One region of the Pantoea sp. X-Soil-YNGN-775 genome, then DNA from elsewhere that is predicted to be linked to it. Evidence: predicted binding sites of a transcription regulator. Region 1 holds the regulator's gene; the other holds the start of a gene.
The links. Region 1 encodes PhoB, which activates phosphate uptake and scavenging genes when phosphate is short. Its sites were predicted from a motif close to CTGTCATAAAACTGNCNNAT; they were not measured.

Region 1 (4,140 bases):
CAGTGCCTGTAGTGACTGATCCAGGGGCATCACCTGTTCGGTCAGCAGGCTCTCCTGTTGCTGCTGTTGCTGGCGTGCCTGTTCCGCCGCGGCCTGGGCGGCGGCATAGTGCTGCTGCTGGCGTTGCTGTTCAGCCAGCGCCTGCTGGTGCGCGTCGGACAGCTGCTGCTGCTGACTGCGTACCTCACGCAGCGCGTTCGCCCGTTCGTCGCGCTGCTGCAGGGTAGCCCGCAGCTTTTCAGCCGGTTCGCTGCGCGCCAGCCGCTGCCGGTCCGCTTCAGCGGCCTGCGCCGCCGCCTCCGCCTGTTGCAGCGCCTGGCGGGTCTGCGCGATATCCTGCTGGAGCTGCTGCGCCTGTTGCTGCCACTGCTGCTGCTGCTGGGCGTGCTGATAGTCACGACTCAGCGTCTGTTCCGCCGCGCTCAGTTGCAGCATCTGCTGTTGCAGCGCGGTGCGGGTGTCGTCATCCAGCAGCGCCATGGCGCCCGCCCGGCTGCGCAGCAGGTCGAGCGCGGTTTTTGCCTCTTTATGGCGTTCATATATCGCGGCGGAAATCTGGCCGTAAATTTCGGTGCCGGTCAGCTCTTCCAGCAGTTCGGCCCGTTCGCTGGCTTTGGCGTTGAGGAAGGCGGCGAACTGTCCCTGGGAGAGCATCATCGAGCGGGTAAAACGCTCAAAGTCGAGGCCGGAAAGGGTCTCAATCAGCCTCAGTTTGTCACCGACCTTGTCGGCGACGATGGTATCGTCGGCACAGCGCGCCAGCTCCACCCGCGGCGCCTGCAGTTTGCCGTCGGCGGTGCCGCGTGCGCGGTTCTGGCTCCAGAAGGCGCGCCAGGCTTCGCCTTTAATCTCAAATTCCACTTCGGCCAGACACTCGGCGCAGTCGCGGGTCATCAGCGCATTCTGGCTCTGGGAGATGGCGCCGAGACGCGGCGTCTGGTGATAGAGTGCCAGACAGATGGCATCCAGCAGCGTGGTTTTGCCTGCGCCGGTGGCACCGGTAATCGCGAACAGCCCGTTGCTGGCGAAGGGTTCGGCGCGGAAATCGATAAACCATTCACCGCGCAGTGCGTTAAGGTTTTTAAACCGTAGCGTGAGGATCTTCACTGTGGCTCCTCAATGTCGGCCAGCGTCTGGCGGAACAGGGTGGTCATCTGATCGATCTGCTGCGGTTGCAGTTCACTATCCAGCGCCATGCGACGGGCAAACACCTCTTCCACTTTCAGTTCGCTCAGGGTTTCGTTGTCGAGTCGCGCCAGACTGTGCTGACGCTGCTCGCGGCTGCGGCGCAACAGCAACACTTCCACCGGCAGTTCTGCGGTCAGGGTTTCCACCTGGCGCTGCAGGTCGCTGAGGTACTCCTGAGTAGTGACTTCGATATCCAGCCAGGTCGGTTTTTCCTGCTGCACGCCGCTGAAATCGCTGAGCTGCTGCGCAATCTGTGCCAGTGAGCCTTTCAGTACCTGCATCGGCTGCACCTGCGGCACCACCAGCGGCGTCACCGTTTGCAAACCGCGCGGGGTGAAGTCCAGCAGGAAGACGCTTTTTTCACTGCCCAGTTCATCAAAACTGAGTGCAATCGGCGAGCCGCTGTAACGGATGTGCTCGGTGCCCGCTACCCGCTGAGCGCGATGAATGTGGCCGAGCGCGATGTAATCGACCTCAGGAAAGGCGGCGGCCGGAAAGGCGTCCAGCGTGCCGATATAGATGTCACGTACCGAGTCGCTCTGGCTGACGCCGACGGTGGTGAGATGGCCGGTGGCCACGATTGGCAGAGCCGGGTCCAGCGCCCGCGCGGCAGCCACGCGCTGCTGATAATGATGAGCAATCGCCTCCAGCAGCGAGGTCTGCTTGTCGCGTCCGGACTGGCCGGCGCGGCTGCGCAGGATGTCGCGCGGCCGCAGATATGGAATGGCGCACAGCAGCACGCCCGGCGCGCCCTGACGGGTGGTGAGCAGCAGCACATCGCTGTTGGCCTCGGGCGTGGCGATCACCCGGGTATTCAGGCAGGCGAGCAGTTCGCATGACTCATTGAGCGTCGCCACCGAGTCGTGATTGCCCGCCAGCACAATCAGCTGACAGCCGCTGGGCTGCAGCGCCACCACAAAGCGGTTGAACATTTCGCGCGCGTAGCTGGGCGGGGTGCCGGTATCGAACAGATCGCCCGCCACGATTAACGCATCCACCTGATGCTGTTCGATCTGGATCAACAACCAGTCGAGAAACGCCTGATGTTCCGCTGCCCGACTCTTGTTGTAAAAGAACTGCCCCAGATGCCAGTCCGCAGTATGAATGATGCGCATAAAACTCCCTGCCGTTGTAATTCGCCCGGCGATTATACTGGCTCTGTGGCCAAAGCGAAAAATTGTCGCTGCGCGGTCATAATTGATTACCACTGGCCTGAATGAGCGGGTATGTTTTTCATAAAAGTGTCACAAATCTGACGCATAATGGCGCCGCGAATCTCAGTGACAGCCGTCATATCAGCAGGAGTAATAATGGCTAAGCGCATTTTGGTTGTGGAAGATGAAGCCCCAATCCGTGAAATGTTGTGCTTTGTTCTGGAGCAGAACGACTATCAGCCAATTGAGGCGGAAGATTATGACAGCGCAGTGGGTAAGCTGATTGAACCCTGGCCCGATCTGATTCTGCTGGACTGGATGTTACCCGGCGGCAGCGGCATTCAGTTTATTAAGCATCTGAAACGCGAAGCGATGACCCGCGATATTCCGGTGATGATGCTCACCGCCCGCGGTGAAGAAGAGGACCGGGTGCGCGGGCTGGAAGTCGGCGCTGACGATTACATCACCAAGCCGTTCTCGCCAAAAGAGCTGATGGCGCGCATCAAAGCCGTCATGCGCCGTATTTCACCGATGGCGGTGGAAGAGGTGATTGAGATGCAGGGACTGAGCCTGGATCCCTCCTCGCACCGGGTGATGTCGGAAACCACGCCGCTGGAAATGGGCCCTACCGAATATAAACTGCTGCACTTCTTTATGACCCACCCGGAGCGGGTTTATAGCCGCGAACAGCTGCTGAACCACGTCTGGGGCACCAACGTGTATGTCGAAGATCGCACCGTCGATGTTCACATTCGCCGTTTACGTAAAGCGCTGGAAGTCTCCGGCCACGATCGCATGGTACAAACCGTCCGTGGAACAGGGTATCGTTTCTCTGCCCGCTACTAAACGGAGTTTTCACCGTGCTGGAACGCCTCTCCTGGAAGAGATTACTGTCAGAACTGCTGCTGGCGTGTCTGCCTGCGCTGCTGCTTGGCCTGCTGTTCGGTTATCTGCCGTGGCTGCTGTTGCTGAGCGTGCTGGCGGTGCTGCTGTGGCATTTCCACAACCTGATGCGCCTGTCGCACTGGTTGTGGCTCGATCGTACCATGACGCCGCCAGCCGGGCGGGCCAGCTGGGAACCGCTGTTTTACGGGCTCTACCAGATGCAGTTACGCAACCGGCGGCGGCGGCGCGAACTCGGCAACCTGATTAAACGCTTTCGCAGCGGCGCCGAGTCGCTGCCGGATGCGGTGATCCTCACCACCGAAGAGGGCACCATTTTCTGGTGCAACGGGCTGGCACAACAGCATCTCGGGCTACGCTGGCCAGAAGATAATGGCCAGAACATCCTTAACCTGCTGCGCTATCCGGAATTCTCGCGCTATATCCGCCAGCGTGACTTCGACAAACCGCTGACGCTGGTGCTGAATAACCAGTACCACATGGAATTTCGCGTTATGCCCTACAGTGAAGGCCAGTGGCTGCTGGTGGCGCGTGACGTCACTCAGATGCATCAGCTGGAGGGGGCGCGGCGTAACTTCTTTGCCAACGTCAGCCATGAACTGCGCACCCCGCTGACGGTGCTGCAGGGCTATCTGGAGATGATGAATGACTCGGTGATGAACGAGCGTTCACGCGGTAAGGCGCTGCATACCATGTCAGAGCAGACGCGCCGCATGGATAGCCTGGTTAAACAGCTGCTGACGCTGTCGCGGATTGAAGCTGCGCCGGCGATCGATCTGAAAGAGAAGGTTGATGTGCCGGTGATGCTCCGGCTGCTGCAGCATGAGGCCGCCACCCTGAGCGGCGGACGTCACGACATCCATTTCCATACCGATCCGCATCTGAAAGTGTTCGG
Region 2 (4,140 bases), 1.2 Mb from region 1:
TCGGGTAGCCCGCGGAATCAGACAGACCTTTCAGAGCAGAGTGCGTCTCTTCAGAAATACGCTTCTGCATATCGCCGAGGTTGACATCAATCAGGCCGGTGTAGAGATCGGAATAATTCACATCAACGTGAATCAGGGAAATTTTGGCGTCGTAAGGGCGGGCCAGCGAAACGGCTTTATCCACCAGTAACTGGCTTTCGGGAGAAAGGTCTACTGCAATCAGGATATGTTTATAAGCCATGATAAAACTCCTTTCACGAGATTAAGGATGGCATCCGGGGTTCCTGCCGCGTCACAGCTTAGCGAAATCCTTTGCGCGAGCGGGCGATGAGCGCCACCAAAGTGTGTACCTGCGGTGCAGGTGGTCATGTTGTTATGTTTCTGAGTATAGCCTTCTCTGCGGGCAAATGCTGCCGTTGCCGCCTGGCTTGTGAATAAGATCAACGATGCGGAAATTTTACTCGCACCAAACGAAATTCATCGCTGGAAAAAATTTAAACATTTCTCCTACACTGAAAAAAGGCGGTCTGGTTTGTTACCGCCCAGGCGTTCAGAACACTATCGCAGTTGGGTGATTCAGAGGTTGGCTATTTCTGTGGGCGTGCTCAGCGTTTTCCCGCTGCGTCTGTTCCTGCGGCTCCAGCCAGGAGGGGAGAATATGATCAGTACTATTGCGCTTTTTTGGGCGCTTTGTGTGGTGTGTATTGTGAATATGGCGCGCTATTTTTCTTCTCTGCGTGCGCTGCTGGCAGTATTACGCGGTTGCGATCCGCTGCTGTATCAGTATGTCGACGGGGCGGGATTTTTCACTTCTCATGGCCAGCCCAGCAAGCAGGTGCGGCTGGTGACCTATATCTGGGCGAAACGCTATCTAGATCATCATGATGACGAATTCATCCGTCGCTGCGAGCGGGTAAGAGGACAGTTTATGCTGACCAGCGCGCTATGTGGACTGGTGGTGATCAGCCTGGTGGCGATGGCGATCTGGCATTAAAAAGGGCGACTTTCGTCGCCCTCTGGTCTGGCTGGCATTACACCAGTTTTAACGCAATCCAGTAGAGCGAACCTGACAGCACAATACATACCGGCAGCGTGAAGATCCACGCCATGGCGATGTTTTTGATGGTCCGGCTCTGCAATCCGCCGCCGTCAACCAGCATGGTACCGGCGACTGACGAAGAGAGGATGTGGGTGGTGGAAACCGGCATCCCGGTATAGCTGGCGACGCCGATAGAGAGCGCTGCCGTAACCTGGGCTGACATTCCCTGCGCATAGGTCATGCCTTTTTTACCAATCTTCTCACCAATGGTGGTGGCAACACGACGCCAGCCAATCATGGTGCCGATGCCCAGCGCTAACGCGACCGCAACGATAATCCAGATTGGCGCATACTCGATGGTGCCAAGCAGATCGCTTTTCAGCTTGTTAAGGAAGCGTTTGTCGTCCGGGGTGGTTTCCGGCAGCCTGGCCGCTTTGTCCGCCGTGTCTGAGATACACAGCAGCAGGCGACGCATCTGGCCGCGCTGTTCGACCGTCAGCTGATCGTAACTTTGCAGGTTATTCAGCAACACCTGTGCGCGCTGAACCGCCTGTAACGCGCGGGCGCTGTCACAGTGGAACTCCTGCGGGCTGGTGGATGGCACTTCTTCCGGCGTTGGCAGCTTAGGCGGTGCCATCTGGATAATATGCGTCAGCGAAGCGTTGTGCTGCTGATAATACTGCTCCAGATGATTAACCGCATCGCGGGTGCGGGTGATGTCGTAGCCTGAGGCATTCATGTTCACCACGAAGCCGGCCGGTGCCACGCCAATCAACACCAGCATGATCAGACCAATGCCTTTCTGGCCGTCATTCGCGCCATGCGAATAGCTGACGCCGATCGCCGAAACAATCAGGGCGATGCGGGTCCAGAACGGCGGCTTTTTCTTGCCGTCGATCTTTTCGCGGTCGGCTGGCGTCATATGAATGCGGGCACGTTTTTTAGTGCTGCTCCAGTAACGACGCAGAATAAAGATCAGGCCACCGGCAATCACCAGGCCGATAATCGGCGACAGGATCAGAGACAGGAAGATGTTCAGCACTTTCGGGATGTTGAGCGCATCAACCACCGAGGTACCGGTCATCAGGGCGTTGGTCAGACCGATACCAATAATGGCGCCGATCAGGGTATGGGAGCTGGACGCCGGCAGACCCAGATACCAGGTGCCGAGATTCCAGATAATCGCCGCCAGCAGCATAGAAAACACCATGGCGAGACCGTGAGCCGATCCAACATTCAACAACAGATCGGTGGGGAGCATATGAACAATGGCATAGGCGACACTCAATCCACCGAGTAGCACGCCAAAGAAGTTAAACACGCCAGCCATAACCACAGCAAGCTGGGCACGCATGGCACGCGTATAGATGACCGTCGCAACTGCGTTGGCCGTGTCGTGGAAGCCGTTGATTGCTTCGTAAAACAATACAAACAGCAGGGCAAGAACCAATAACAGGCCAGTACTGAGGTCTAGACCAGCAAACAGATGTAGCATAAACGTTACGCCATTTTTGGAGGACATGAACGCGGCGCATTATCCGCGACAACGTGCTGTATGGGAAAGGAAAATATAGCCTTAATTTGACCTTTAGCAGTAACGTAGCCGGGTTAAAGGGGTAAAAAGGCCCAGATATTAGTCAGTTACATTATGACACATTTACGGCAAATTTTTGACACTGGCGTCTCAGTGAGCAGATCACTACAATCTGCGCCTTTCCGATTAAGTGAGTAAACCGCCGTGGAACAGTTTGACGTTATCATCATTGGTGCCGGGGCCGCAGGGCTGTTCTGTGCCGCCCAGGCCGGACAGCGCGGGCGTCGCGTATTGCTGCTGGATAACGGCAAAAAGCCGGGACGTAAGATCCTGATGTCAGGCGGCGGGCGCTGCAACTTCACCAATCTGTACACCGAACCGGCAGCCTATCTGTCACATAACCCCCATTTCTGTAAGTCGGCGCTGGCGCGTTATACCCAGTGGGACTTTATCGATCTGGTTAATCGTCACCAGATCGCCTGGCATGAGAAAACCCTCGGCCAGCTGTTTTGTGACGATTCCGCCCAGCAGATTGTCGATCTGCTGCTGGCCGAGTGTGAAAAGGGCCAGGTGACGCTGCGGTTACGCAGTGAAGTACTGAACGTGACGCGTGACGACAGCGGCTACACCCTGCAACTGAACGGCAGCACGGTGCAGGCGGAAAAACTGGTGATTGCCAGCGGCGGCCTGTCGATGCCCGGCCTGGGCGCGTCGCCGTTTGGCTATAAAATTGCTGAACAGTTTGGTCTGACTGTTTTCCCGACGCGCGCTGCGCTGGTGCCGTTTACCCTGCATAAGCCGCTGCTGGAACAGCTGCAGACGCTGTCCGGCGTAGCACTGGAAACCACCATCGACGCGCAGGACGGCACCCGCTTTAAAGAGGCGATGCTGTTTACCCACCGTGGGCTCTCTGGCCCGGCGGTGTTGCAGATCTCCAGCTACTGGCTGCCGGGTGAGTTCGTCACCATCGATCTGTCGCCTGCCACGCCGCTTGATGCCTTTCTGACCGTTCAGCGTGAGGCGCATCCGAACCTTAGCCTGAAGAACAGCCTGGCAAAAATTCTGCCGAAACGGCTGGTGGAAGTGCTGCAAACGCTGAAGGTGGTGCCGGATATCACTCTGAAGCAGCTCAACAGCAAGCAGCAGGCAGAGTTGGTGCAGACGCTGCACGCCTGGCGTATTCAGCCGAACGGAACCGAAGGCTATCGCACTGCCGAAGTGACGCTGGGCGGGGTGGATACCAGCCAGCTCTCTTCGAAAACCATGGAAGCGCGGACGGTGCCGGGCCTCTATTTCATTGGTGAAGTGGTGGATGTGACCGGCTGGCTGGGGGGATATAACTTCCAGTGGGCGTGGAGTTCCGCCTGGGCGTGCGCCCAGGCGTTGTAAATCGTACGACTACCAGCGCTGATGCACGTAAGGCGCAATCTTCGCCTGATAAATCTGCTGCAGCGCCGCCATAGTCTGGTCAGACAGCGCGTCAACGCTGCTGGCGCGGGCATTGTCTGCCGCCTGCTGGCGATTTTTCGCGCCGGGGATCACCACGCTGACATCGTCGTTCATCAGG

Region 2: pitA (inorganic phosphate transporter PitA) is a predicted target of PhoB. The motif match lies at 2,697-2,716, and genes of this name have one in related genera.

Annotation. Positions count from the first base shown of each region.
Region 1 is NZ_AP035945.1:937,560-941,699, forward strand. Features, by position in the region: gene AC6I8I_RS04255 (AAA family ATPase) at 1-1,107, opposite strand, end outside; gene sbcD (exonuclease subunit SbcD) at 1,104-2,303, opposite strand; gene phoB (phosphate response regulator transcription factor PhoB) at 2,499-3,188, shown strand; gene phoR (phosphate regulon sensor histidine kinase PhoR) at 3,203-4,140, shown strand, end outside.
Region 2 is NZ_AP035945.1:3,993,775-3,997,914, reverse strand. Features, by position in the region: gene uspA (universal stress protein UspA) at 1-241, opposite strand, end outside; gene uspB (universal stress protein UspB) at 659-994, shown strand; gene pitA (inorganic phosphate transporter PitA) at 1,032-2,534, opposite strand; gene AC6I8I_RS18800 (BaiN/RdsA family NAD(P)/FAD-dependent oxidoreductase) at 2,778-3,962, shown strand; gene AC6I8I_RS18795 (aldo/keto reductase) at 3,972-4,140, opposite strand, start outside.